2 regions of the Metasolibacillus sp. FSL K6-0083 genome follow, and region 2 is predicted to be linked to the other one. Evidence: riboswitches for the same ligand, from Rfam matches in the RefSeq annotation. Region 2 holds a riboswitch; the other holds the start of a gene.

Region 1 (5,898 bases), 1.6 Mb from region 2:
GGTTGTAAATCTAATAGACGTTTTTGTAAAGCTTCAAGCTTAGCATAGTTAGTTACTTGATTTTTATGAATAGTTAATAACTTATCATAAGCAAGCTGGGCCTCAGCTACTTTTAATATATCAGCCCAAACGAGCATTTCTACAGAAGGTAATGCATCGATTTTAGCGATAACTTTGTTAATATCATCTTCAGCACTAAGCATTTTCTTTTTATCAAGGAGAACGGGATAATTGGCAACCCCTTTAGTTGATACACCATCAACTTTGGCATTTGGATAGATATTAGGTAACGCTTTCCAAATTTTTTCTGCTTCTGCAACTAATTCTTTTGCTAGCGGATCATTTATATCAATAGCATCAATGAACAGTTCAATATATCGTATTTCTTTATTAACAAGGTCTTCATGATTTGTTACCTTTTTTTGATCATTCGTAGAAAGGACCTTAACTTTTTTTCTCGCATGCTCTAGTTGCTCTTTTGTTGCTGAATTATATGCTATATCTTCTAATTGAGGAAGCTCGTTGATAGTAAGAATAGCGTATTTGATTTCCTTAGCTACAAGAACTTCATTAAATGCAAGTATTTCTGGATCTGTAGCTTTTCTATAACCAGATTTAAAAAGAGAAGCATATTTTTCACGTAATGCATCTAGCTTATTGTTTAGTCCATCATCTAAAATAATATCTTCAAGATCAGGTAAAATATTATTAGGATCTTGCATATATAATTTAAAATATGCCATTTCTTTTTCAAGTAACAGACCGAAATAAGGAAGGTCATTCAATAAGAGTGCACGAGCGGGTGCTTTTACTTTCGTATCTAGTTCACGTGCTTCCAGCAATAGTTGATAAGTTGCATCATCTGCTCGTTCAATTGTTGGTAAGGAGGTAATGAAATTTATTGCTTCTTGCGCTTCAAGTGAAATAACAAATACATCCACTGTTTTAGTTGTATCGTCTAGTTTAGCAGTAATTACTGCTCGACCAATTTCCTTAGCAGTTACAAGCCCATTATCTACCGTTGCAATTCCGTTATTACTTGAAGTCCATTCAACTGTTGCACTATCATCTGTTGTTGAAGTAGTTGCTATAAGTTCAAATGTCTCAGCTACTTGTAATAGTAATGGTTCTTCTCTATTTAATTGAATATCGCTACTTGCTAAGGGGGCAATCTCCATAAATGGAGTAAACGTTAATCCTGCTGCATCATCTATTTGCGTCTGCTGCTCTAATTCAGCCTCATTATCAGATTCAAGTGCATTATCCAGCTTTGTTGAATCTTCTAATTCTATTTCATTATCAGGTTTCGTAGTATTATCTTGCTCTATCGAATTATCAAGATTACTATCGCTGATATCATTAGCATTTTCAATATTTAGCTCGGCTATTTCTCCTTCAAAATGCTGTGCTTTGATTACACTGGATGGAGAGAATAACGATAAGACTAAAATAAAGACAAGCGCTATATGTAGTTGTTTTTTCCATATAGCCATTTAAAAATCACTCCTTGATAAAATAGTTAAATACTGACAAGGTAAAGTATTTTACCTTGTCAGTATTAATTTACTTAGTTATTGCACTTCTACTACGAGTGGCTCACTTACTGAACCACCTAATAATGCATTAGCTGAGGCAGTAATGGTAATAGTGCCAGCTTGCGCTTGACCTACAAATGTAATAACTGCTTGTTGGTCGGTATTCACAGTAACAGACTGAGCTGTTAATGCCGTTGTTCCAGTATTAATTGTCCAGTTTGCTAGATTCGAAGCGCCTGGTGTTATAAATAAATCACCAGTTAAATCTACTGTAATAGACGGGTTATTATCGTTTACAGCAATCGCACTTGCTGTTTCTAATTTAGCCCATGTAGTGTAATAAATATGAACTACATCATCAGGCTCTAATTGATACTCAGCTAACCCATAATCAGGACTATCGCCATTTACTGTGTATACCCAGCCATCCCAACCATTCAAACTGCCTGCAGCACGTCCATCAATTGATTGAAGATATGGACCATACTGAGTAGAAACTACTACATAAGGAATACCAGCATCATCTAATGTTTGCTCTACAAGCTCTAGTGCAGTTGTTCCGTCTTGGACATTTACAGTTGTTTCTCCTAATATCTCATCGTACAAACCAGTCACTGATAATTGAACATCAAAGTCTGCTGATAGTACTTCTTGACTTACCGGCTGTAATACCGCCGCACTTGCTGCTGGTGATACGAGCGAAACTGCCAAAAGCAGGGCAAACGCTAGATGCCACCATTTTTTGAATTGAACCATTTACAAAACCTCCTATTTTTTATTTCGTGAATGTTTTGCAGTTAACTCAAAAATAAAAAGATGCTCCTCCAAAAAGGGGAAGCATCTCATGGAAAACAGAAAATAGGCATAGTGTGCCTGTCCGTCTATTTGCCGTAAGTTCTCCTAGCTTCCGAAGAGAGTTAATACGATGAAATAAAGGCAGGTCTCCTGGCTCGTGTATCCTAGTTCAGAACCTTCCCATCTACTAGAGGCATTTTTCCTCGTTGGACAGTGGTATACTCTGTAGTCATCTACACTTACAGTTGCGGAAACAGCTTCGGTTTTGCACCGAATTCCCTATTAAGCTCATAAATTGAGCACCTTTATTCTGCAGTTACTATTCACTTATTGGTAAGTGTAGCATAATTCTCTGGTTTTCGAAATAGTTAGAAAAAGAGAAAAGACCATCTGAAATAATAAATGTTTCAGATGGCCTCCTTTAAATTTAAAATATTACATCATATTTGCAATTTGTAGCGTTCTTTTTAGTATTTTTGCCGTTTGTCCATGAGTTAATGGAACTTTTGGCTCAAAATTTCCATTCTCTTTTCCTGTCATAATATTAAGGCTATTTAATAGCTCAATATAAAGGTTTTCTCACATCCTTATGAATGTTACTATCAATTTGAGTGTTAAAAATAAGAAGAGGGGTGGCTGACGCATGACAGCAAACACATGGGCATATGCCAAACGCTTAGATGAAACATATGAAATTGCCTCAATGCGGGAGGAGTTTTATATGCAAGAGGGGCGTATTTATTTCGATGGCAATTCATTAGGGCTGATGTCAAAGCGCGCAGAAAAGACGTTACACAGCTTGATGAATTCATGGAAAGAATACGGTATTGATGGTTGGACAAAGGGCGAGCATGCTTGGTTTTTCCTTGCCGAGAAGCTTGGTGCACAAATGGCACAAATTGTAGGCGCACAAAAGGAAGAGGTAGTTGTCACTGGCTCGACAACGAGCAATTTACATCAGCTCGTTGCAACATTTTACAAGCCAGAGGGAAAGAGAACGAAGATTTTAGCGGATGAATTAAATTTCCCCTCTGATATTTATGCTTTAAAATCACAACTAGCATTAAAGGGTTATGATGAGTCACATTTAATTCGTGTGGCATCACGAGATGGGCAAATGCTAGATGAAGAAGATATTATTGCGGCAATGACAGATGAAGTAGCATTAATTGTTTTACCGGGTGTGCTTTATCGCAGTGGGCAAATTTTAAATATGGAGCAATTAACGAAGGCAGCACATGAACGTGGTATTATAATTGGCTTTGATTTATGTCATTCAGTTGGCTCAGTTGTACATCATTTACATGACTGGAATGTGGATTTTGCTTTTTGGTGCACGTATAAGCATTTGAATGGCGGACCGGGTAGTACAGGGGCTCTTTTTGTGCATGAGAAGCATTTTGGGACAGCACCGGGCTTAGCTGGCTGGTTTGGCTCAAATAAAGAAAAGCAATTTACGATGAGTCATACATTTGAGCCAGCATTTGAGGCTGGGGGCTTTCAGGTAGGAACACCAAATGTGTTGAGTATGGCGCCATTGTTAGGAGCGCTTGGGTTGTTTAATGAAATGGGCATTGATAATGTGCGAAAGCGTTCGTTGGCATTATCAGATTACATGCTGCAATGCGTGGAGGATATGCTTGGTGAATATAGCTTTAAAGTGTGTAGCCCAGTAGAGCATGAAAGGCGTGGTGGTCATATTTATCTAGAGCATCCAGATGCCGCACGCATTTGCAAGGCATTGAAGGAGCGCGGTGTTATTCCTGACTTCCGTGCACCACAGGGGATTCGCTTAGCGGCAGTTGCAATGTATAACACATTTGAAGAAGTGTATAAATGTTTTGAAATTTTAAAGGATATTATGGAAACGAAAGCATATGAGAAATTTACGAATGAAAGAGAGATTGTAGCGTAATGGGGTGGATTGATATTACACAGCCGTTGAACAAAAATATCGCGACATGGGCAGGCGATACAAAATTCATCTATGAAACGGTTGCAACAAAGGAGCAAACAGGCTCTGTCAATGTCGGTATGCTACAGATGAGCCTTCACTCAGGCACGCATATGGACGCACCATTTCATTTTGATAACAATGGACAGACATTTGAGCAGCTTGATTTAGAGCGCTGTATCGGAAAAGTGGTCGTTGTGGAATGCTTGGATAGTGAATTTATTGAAATGTCGCATGTTGCAGGGAAAATTACAGGAGTAAATGCTGTATTTTTTAAAACAAAAACGCTAGCTAACGCACATATTTTTCCTCAGGAAGTACCTACACTAACAATAGAAACTGTAGCGTATTTAAAAGAAAGCGGCATTAATTTAATTGGAGTGGATGTGCCATCAGTTGATAAAGTAACTTCAAAGGAGCTACCAATACATCATGCGCTAGTAGAAAGTGACATTTATATAGTAGAAAACTTATTGCTTGAGCATATCAAAGCAGGGCGCTATGAGATGATTATTTTACCTCTATTAATAGAAGGAGCAGATGGTAGTCCTGTAAGAGCAGTCATCAAAGAGGAGGAGCAATAATGTCGAACAATTACAAGCCATTTGAAGATGAGAAAAAAATCGTTACGGATTTCAAAGACCGTATGACCTATACAGATTATTTACATTTAAACGAGGTTTTAGCTTGTCAAAAGCCGCTAACAGATGAGCATGATGAAATGCTTTTTATCGTTGTCCATCATGTCAGTGAGCTTTGGATGAAGCAAATTTTACATGAAGTCAAATCGGCAACGCTTGATATTCATAATGGGCGCTTACCTGAATCATTTAAAAAGCTAGCGCGTGTTTCACAAGTGCAAAACCAGCTAAAAAACGTATGGGATGTGCTTGCAACATTAACGCCTGCTGATTACTTAAATTTCCGAGACCAACTCGGGAATTCATCAGGTTTTCAATCCTATCAAAATCGTTTACTAGAGTTTTATTTTGGCTATAAAACACCGCATATTTTGCAAATTTATGCACATGATGAAAAAATATTAGCAATGCTTCAAGAAGCTTATAATGCGCCTAGCCTATATGATGAAGCGATTCGCACGCTGGCAAAGCGCGGATTTACTATTGATGAGGAAGTATTATCACGCGATGTAACAGCAAAGTATGAGGCAAATGACAGTGTGAAAGAGGCATGGAAGGCTGTTTATCGCGAGCCTGAGAAATATTTTGATTTATATGAGCTTGCTGAGGAGCTTGTCGACATTGAGGACTTATTCCAGCAGTGGCGTTTCCGCCATATGAAAACGGTTGAGCGCATTATTGGCTTTAAAATGGGAACAGGTGGCTCAGGTGGTGTTAGCTATTTGAAAAAAGTGTTAGACCAATATTTCTTCCCAGAGCTATGGCAGCTACGCACAGAGCTTTGATAGGAGTAGGTTTAGTTACGTAAAAAGGGGCTTGATTAAATAAAGTGAAACTTCAAGCAGTGGAGGTTTTTCTCATCCCCACTGCTTGTTAGTTAAACCAATCGGGCTTTTACGGGCAGTATCATTTTCACTTAAGTCTTGAAGTGGAAGCCCTACTGCCTGTTAATGCGTGATAAACCGCTTCTATA
Region 2 (5,898 bases):
AAAAATCGGCAATGTGAAAACGCCAAGCATCGGAAGCGATACTGAAAAATAAATAGTTGCCACTGCACCGACAGAGGCCCCTGACGAGATACCGAGCGTATATGGATCAGCGAGTGGGTTTTTTAATAAACCTTGAAATGCTGCCCCCGCTATCGCCAGCGACGCACCAACGAGCGCAGCAAGCATTACTCTAGGCATTCGAATATTCCATAAAATACTGTAGGCGGTTGGGTCAGCCTCTCTATCCCATAAAGTAGATAGCGGTATGTTCACTGAACCTACCGCAACTCCTAACCATATACTTATGAGTAGTAATGCAATTGATATGACATATGCAATTACTGCCTTTTTATTTTGACTCAAATAGAATCGCCTGCCTTTAAATAAACGCTTATTCTGGAGTAGGACTATCCAAAAAGGGAATTTTGTATTGGTATCATATTAAAAGGGAGATTTTCGTTTCTTCTCTATCGCTTAGGAATAAACCTTTTACCAAAAAGTCATCGTCCAAAACGCCGATTATAGACGTTTTTTTAGATGTCCCCTTTATTTGGAATAATCAACAAATATTCAATTTCTTATAATTCTTTTAGGCAGCCCTCATCCAGATTTATCCCGCATTAACGGGCAGTAAAACGCCCACTTCAAGACTTAAGTGACAATACGCTAAAAGATAAGTGCGAGATTAACTGCCCGTAAATGCCCGAGTGGGTCAACTAACAATCAGTGGGGATGAGGAATCCCACTGATTGAAGTTTCACTTTATTTAAAAATTTCTGGATACATTGCCTTTGCAATTGATTCTACCCCATCCGCAATGCGAGGACCTTGACGGCTTGTCATACTGCCATCTACAGTGTAAACTGCGCCGTTTTTCACCGCATCCATTTCAGCAAATGCTGGGTTATTTAAAACTGCGTCCACATCTTCTGCGTATGTCACGATAATTGTGCTTGGATTGCTTGCAACAAAATCCTCTGGACTATACATTGGCCATTCATCTGCTTCAACAACGTTTTTAATATTGATTGCTTTTAGCATCTCATCCATAAATGTGTTTTGACCAACTGCATAAATATCTGGTGTCATACCAACAACAACGAAAGCTGATTTTTCTTCTTGTCCTTCCACTTTTGCCTGTATATCAGCTAGCTTCGTTTTAATAGATTCCACCATTTTCTCTGCTTCTTCTACTTTACCTGTTAAAGTACCGATTTGTTCCATTGTCATATATGTTTCTTCAAATGTTGCCGCATTTTTAACGACGAACACCGTTACGCCCGCTGCTTCTAATTGCTCTAATGCTGGCTCAACTGCGAACATGCTTGATTCATGTGCAAAAACAATATCGGGCTGTAAGGAGACGATTTTTTCAACATTGTATTCCATGCTACCGACTCTTTCTTTTTCAGCTACTGCTGGTGGATAATCATCAATATCGTTGACGCCAACAACCTCATTTTCTAAATTTAAAGCAAATAAAATTTCTGTATTTGATGGTGTTAAAGAGATGATTTTTTCTGGTGCACGCTCAAGCGTAACCTCTCTGCCTAAAGCATCTGTTACTGTCGCAGGAAAGGCTGCTGCGAGCTCGTCCGTTTCTTGCTGTACTTCTGTTTGCTGCTCACCTTGCGTTTGTGGCTCCTTATTGTCATCCTGTCCACACGCTGCAAGCAAGCCTGTTGCTAACAGCATCGTCATTATAATTGACCAAAACTTTTTCACTTCTAATTCCTCCTAATTAAACAAAATAACAAAAAAATCCCTCGACAAATACGAGAGATTATAATAGGGCACTATTAAAATAGCGGCGCCACCCTATCCTCGTAGGTTGTCATTGGCTTTACACGAAAGGCAGGTCTCCTGGCTTATGCATCATACATCTCTAGCGCCTTCCCGAAAATTCAGTGGCATACCGCTAGAAACTAGCATTTACAGTGGCGGGACCGCATCAGATTTTCACTGATTTCCCTTTTACTCCTTATCATCTACAAGGAACCTTTTGTGCTTCACTATGAACTTTTTTATCTTTGACAATGAATAAAATCTCAATGTCTCCACTTTAATTATAGCGAAAAAATTGAGATTGTGTAGGTGCTAAATATGGTAGTTATACTCTTCAGGTAGTACGCGACGTAAAAACTGCTTTGTGCGCTCCTCTTTTGGTTGTACAAAAATCTCATGCGCGGAGCCTTCCTCAACAATTTGACCTCCATCCATAAAAATGACATGGCTTGCTACATCTCGCGCAAATGACATTTCATGTGTGACGACAATCATCGTTGTGCCAGACTTCGCGATTGTTTTCATGACCTCTAAAACTTCCCCTACAAGCTCGGGGTCAAGCGCTGATGTCGGCTCATCAAATAAAATTACATCAGGCGATAATACAATAGCTCGGGCTATACCAACCCGCTGCTGCTGACCACCAGATAATTGACTTGGGTAGGCATCATATTTATGCGTCAAACCTACTTGATCGAGTGCCTCTTTCGCAAGTCCATACGCTTTCTCCTTATTCATTTTCCTACCTATAATTAAGCCTTCTGCGACATTTTCCAGTGCCGTTTTATTATGAAATAAATTATAATTTTGAAATACAAAGGCGGTTTTTTTACGTACAGCAAGCACTTCCTTTTTAGAGGCATTTCTTAAATCAACTGTTATTTCACCAAAGCTCGCCGTTCCTTTATCCGCACGCTCCAAAAAATTAATACAGCGCAGCAATGTTGTTTTACCTGAACCACTGGGACCTAAAATAACAACAACATCCCCTTTTGAAACAGTTAAATCAACGCCCTTTAAAATCTCATTGCGCCCGAATGATTTATGAATATTTGTAATTTGTAGCATCAGCTCTCCCCCTTTACATTTAACTTTGAAGATTCATTTTATAGCGACTTAAATAGCGTTCATAGCGTTTAAATAAATACTCTACCGTCATACATAAAATTAAATAAACAATGAAAATATCGATATATGCCTCTAAATAATTGTAGCCAACATTCGCAGCAACCTTCGCCTTCAATGTAATTTCCTGTAACGAAATGGCATAACCAAGCGATGTCGCCTTAATCAAATTAATCGTTGCAGTACATAAATTAGGTAACGCCGCTACCAAAGATTGTGGGATGACAATACGCCAGTAAGCCTGCGCTGTTGTCAAACCAACAGAATATGCCGCCTCTAGCTGACCGTTAGGCACAGTTTGCAATGCCGAGCGAAACACTTCCGTTAACACCGCGGCTGTATTAAACGTAAATATAATAAGGGCATACCATAATGGATTCACATCATAAATGGAGTAATTGATATTATATTTTTCAAATAGACCTGCTAAAATGAGTGGGATGCTGCTGTAGAGCACAAAAATTTGAATAATTACTGGCGTGCCACGCACAAAAGACACATAAATTTTTGTTAAGCGGTTAATAATCGGCACTTCATAAATACGCGACATGGCAAGTAGAAAAGCTAAAGGTATTGCTAATATAAGCGATACAATCGTTACCAATAACGCAATTGGCACACCGCTAAGCGCAACCCAAAAGGTATCTATTAAAAATGCTATATTAATAAAATCCATGCACATCACTCCTTATGTCGCCTTGATTGAGCTCTTCCCTTTGCTAAATGCTCGCTCCAATTTTGCAAATAGCTTCTCTAACGTAATCGACAAAATCCAATAAATAATAGCTAAAGCCATAAAAATTTCTAACGTATGCGTACCATAGTTATTCGCAATAATTAAATTTGCCTTTCCTACAATATCGATAAAGCCTATCGTATAGGCAAGTGCCCCTTCCTGTAATACCGCAATTAAGCCATTGCCAAAATTCGGTATGGCAACAACAAATGCTTGTGGAAAAACAATGCGTCGATAGGCTTGCAGTGGTGTGAGACCGACGCTAACAGCTGCCTCATGCTGTCCTCTATCAATTGCTAAATAAGAAGAACGAATTACCTCGGACATCATCGCCGCAAACTGTAAGCTAAATGTTATCACTACAAAAACACCTGTATGCACATTATGCAAATTGATATTTAATAAATTTTCAGCGAATGCCGGAACCCCGTAGTACACAAGAAATAATAATACGATCGAAGGTGTACAACGAATAATTGTTGTATAGCCATTCGCAAGCCAACGCAGCAATGCATGATTGCTCAATTTCGCCATCGCTAGTACCAATCCAGCAACACTACCAAAAACGACCGCAAGAGCAGCAACATATAATGTCACAAATAAAAATGGCAATAGCTGTGGAAGCGCTGACCATAAATAAGTGATATCAAAGTATTTTTCCATTCATCTCACCACCGATTCATTATGTATGCAGCTCTTGGGAAAGCAGGTTGCATATGCTCTCCCTTAGCTATTCAATTAATCTAACGTTTTACAGAATCTAGCACTTTGAATAAATCCTTACCGTAAAATTGTTCGCTTAGCTTATTTAGCGCATCCGTTTCCTTTAACTGCTGAATTGCTTTATCATAGGCATCTGCGAATTCCTGCTCCTTTTTATTAAATAGCGGCCATGTTTTAATTACTGCAAACTCGTTATACACAACCTCATCCTTTAAATGATGATACGGGCCGCCCTCCGTTAATACTTGACCGTTAAAGCTACCTTCGATTTGTACACCACCATCTACACGCCCTTCATTCACCCATTGCACAACATCAACCGAAAACTCCTCCCCTGCCTGTAGCTTGACTTGGTTATCCGGATTCGCTTCATTGTATTCAGCAATGACTGTATACTGGGCGTTATTTGCCGCGATTGGCGCTAGCGTAAACCCTGCTGAAGCAAAGTCACTTAAATTTTTAATATGGGCATTTTCTTTTTTTACAACAAGCCCTGCACTACTTAATCCTAAAAACTCCTGTGGAAAAATAAATTTTGCTGTTCGCTCCTCTGTCCAGAAGGCATTTTTCACACCTACCTGATACTTCCCTTGCTCAACACCGATTAATAAATCATCGTTGGACGTTCCAACAAATTCAAACTCGTAATCTTCTAAAATTTCATCAACTAATTTCATTACTTCAACGTCATAGCCTGTTGGATTACCGTTTTCATCAATATAAGTCATTGGCTTGCCTGACTGGTCATAAGCTACCTTTACTTTTTTCACCGCTTCTCCATTTGACGTTGTAGCACCCTCGCCGTCACTGCACGCCACTAGTATAGAAACCGCTGCAAAGCTGATTGCTGTAAACTGTAATATTTTTTTAATTAACATGTAAAGTCTCTCCTTTTGCTTGTTGAATAGCTGCTTCAGCCAACTTTTTTATTGTCATATCATCCATTGGTGGATTGTGTAAGCCTGCCCTCACATCACGATAATAACGCTGCAGTGGATTATTGCGTTGCAAGCTTTTTGCACCAACTAAGCGCATCGCCTTATCCACAATTTGCAATGCATTATTTGTCACAACATGCTTGGCAATATTGAGTTCTTGCTGCACAAACTGTTTACGAGTCGGATTTATATAAGCCTCTGCCGCCCCGTACAATGTGAAGCGTGCTGTTGCCAGTGCTAATTCAATTTCTCCAATGAGTGCTTGCACATTTGGCAAGTCGCTTATCGGACCATTTAAGCTATTTGGTTTATGTGTTGTCGCAAAATGAACAGCATAATCACGTGCAGCTTGTGCGATACCTAAATAAGTAGCAGGAACTAATAATGCCCAACCATTCACCTTAAAACCTGTAGAATAACTCGGAATTTCAACCAAATCAGATGGCTTTAGCTCTACATTTTGCAATACTAAATCATGGCTACCTGTACCACGCATCGCAATTACATCCCATGTTTCATCGATTGTGACACCTTTGGCTTTGTGTGGAATAAGGAAAAATCCAATTTTCTCTTGCTCCTCTATCCAAGCAG

Evidence for each region. Region 2 has a riboswitch for cobalamin ahead of MHB51_RS09335 (ABC transporter substrate-binding protein). Riboswitches for the same ligand answer to the same signal wherever they lie in the genome.
Region 1: it holds a riboswitch for cobalamin, as region 2 does, so the genes downstream of both, MHB51_RS17045 (DUF4430 domain-containing protein) here and MHB51_RS09335 (ABC transporter substrate-binding protein) in region 2, are expected to answer to the same signal.

The regions. Positions count from the first base shown of each region.
Region 1 is NZ_CP152046.1:3,648,530-3,654,427, forward strand. It holds gene MHB51_RS17040 (S-layer homology domain-containing protein) at 1-1,493, opposite strand, end outside; gene MHB51_RS17045 (DUF4430 domain-containing protein) at 1,572-2,291, opposite strand; cobalamin riboswitch at 2,453-2,652, opposite strand; gene kynU (kynureninase) at 2,974-4,245, shown strand; gene kynB (arylformamidase) at 4,245-4,868, shown strand; gene kynA (tryptophan 2,3-dioxygenase) at 4,868-5,710, shown strand.
Region 2 is NZ_CP152046.1:2,002,158-2,008,055, forward strand. It holds gene MHB51_RS09330 (iron ABC transporter permease) at 1-363, opposite strand, end outside; gene MHB51_RS09335 (ABC transporter substrate-binding protein) at 763-1,725, opposite strand; cobalamin riboswitch at 1,836-2,018, opposite strand; gene MHB51_RS09340 (amino acid ABC transporter ATP-binding protein) at 2,098-2,853, opposite strand; gene MHB51_RS09345 (amino acid ABC transporter permease) at 2,873-3,586, opposite strand; gene MHB51_RS09350 (amino acid ABC transporter permease) at 3,599-4,309, opposite strand; gene MHB51_RS09355 (transporter substrate-binding domain-containing protein) at 4,390-5,247, opposite strand; gene MHB51_RS09360 (acyl-CoA dehydrogenase family protein) at 5,237-5,898, opposite strand, start outside.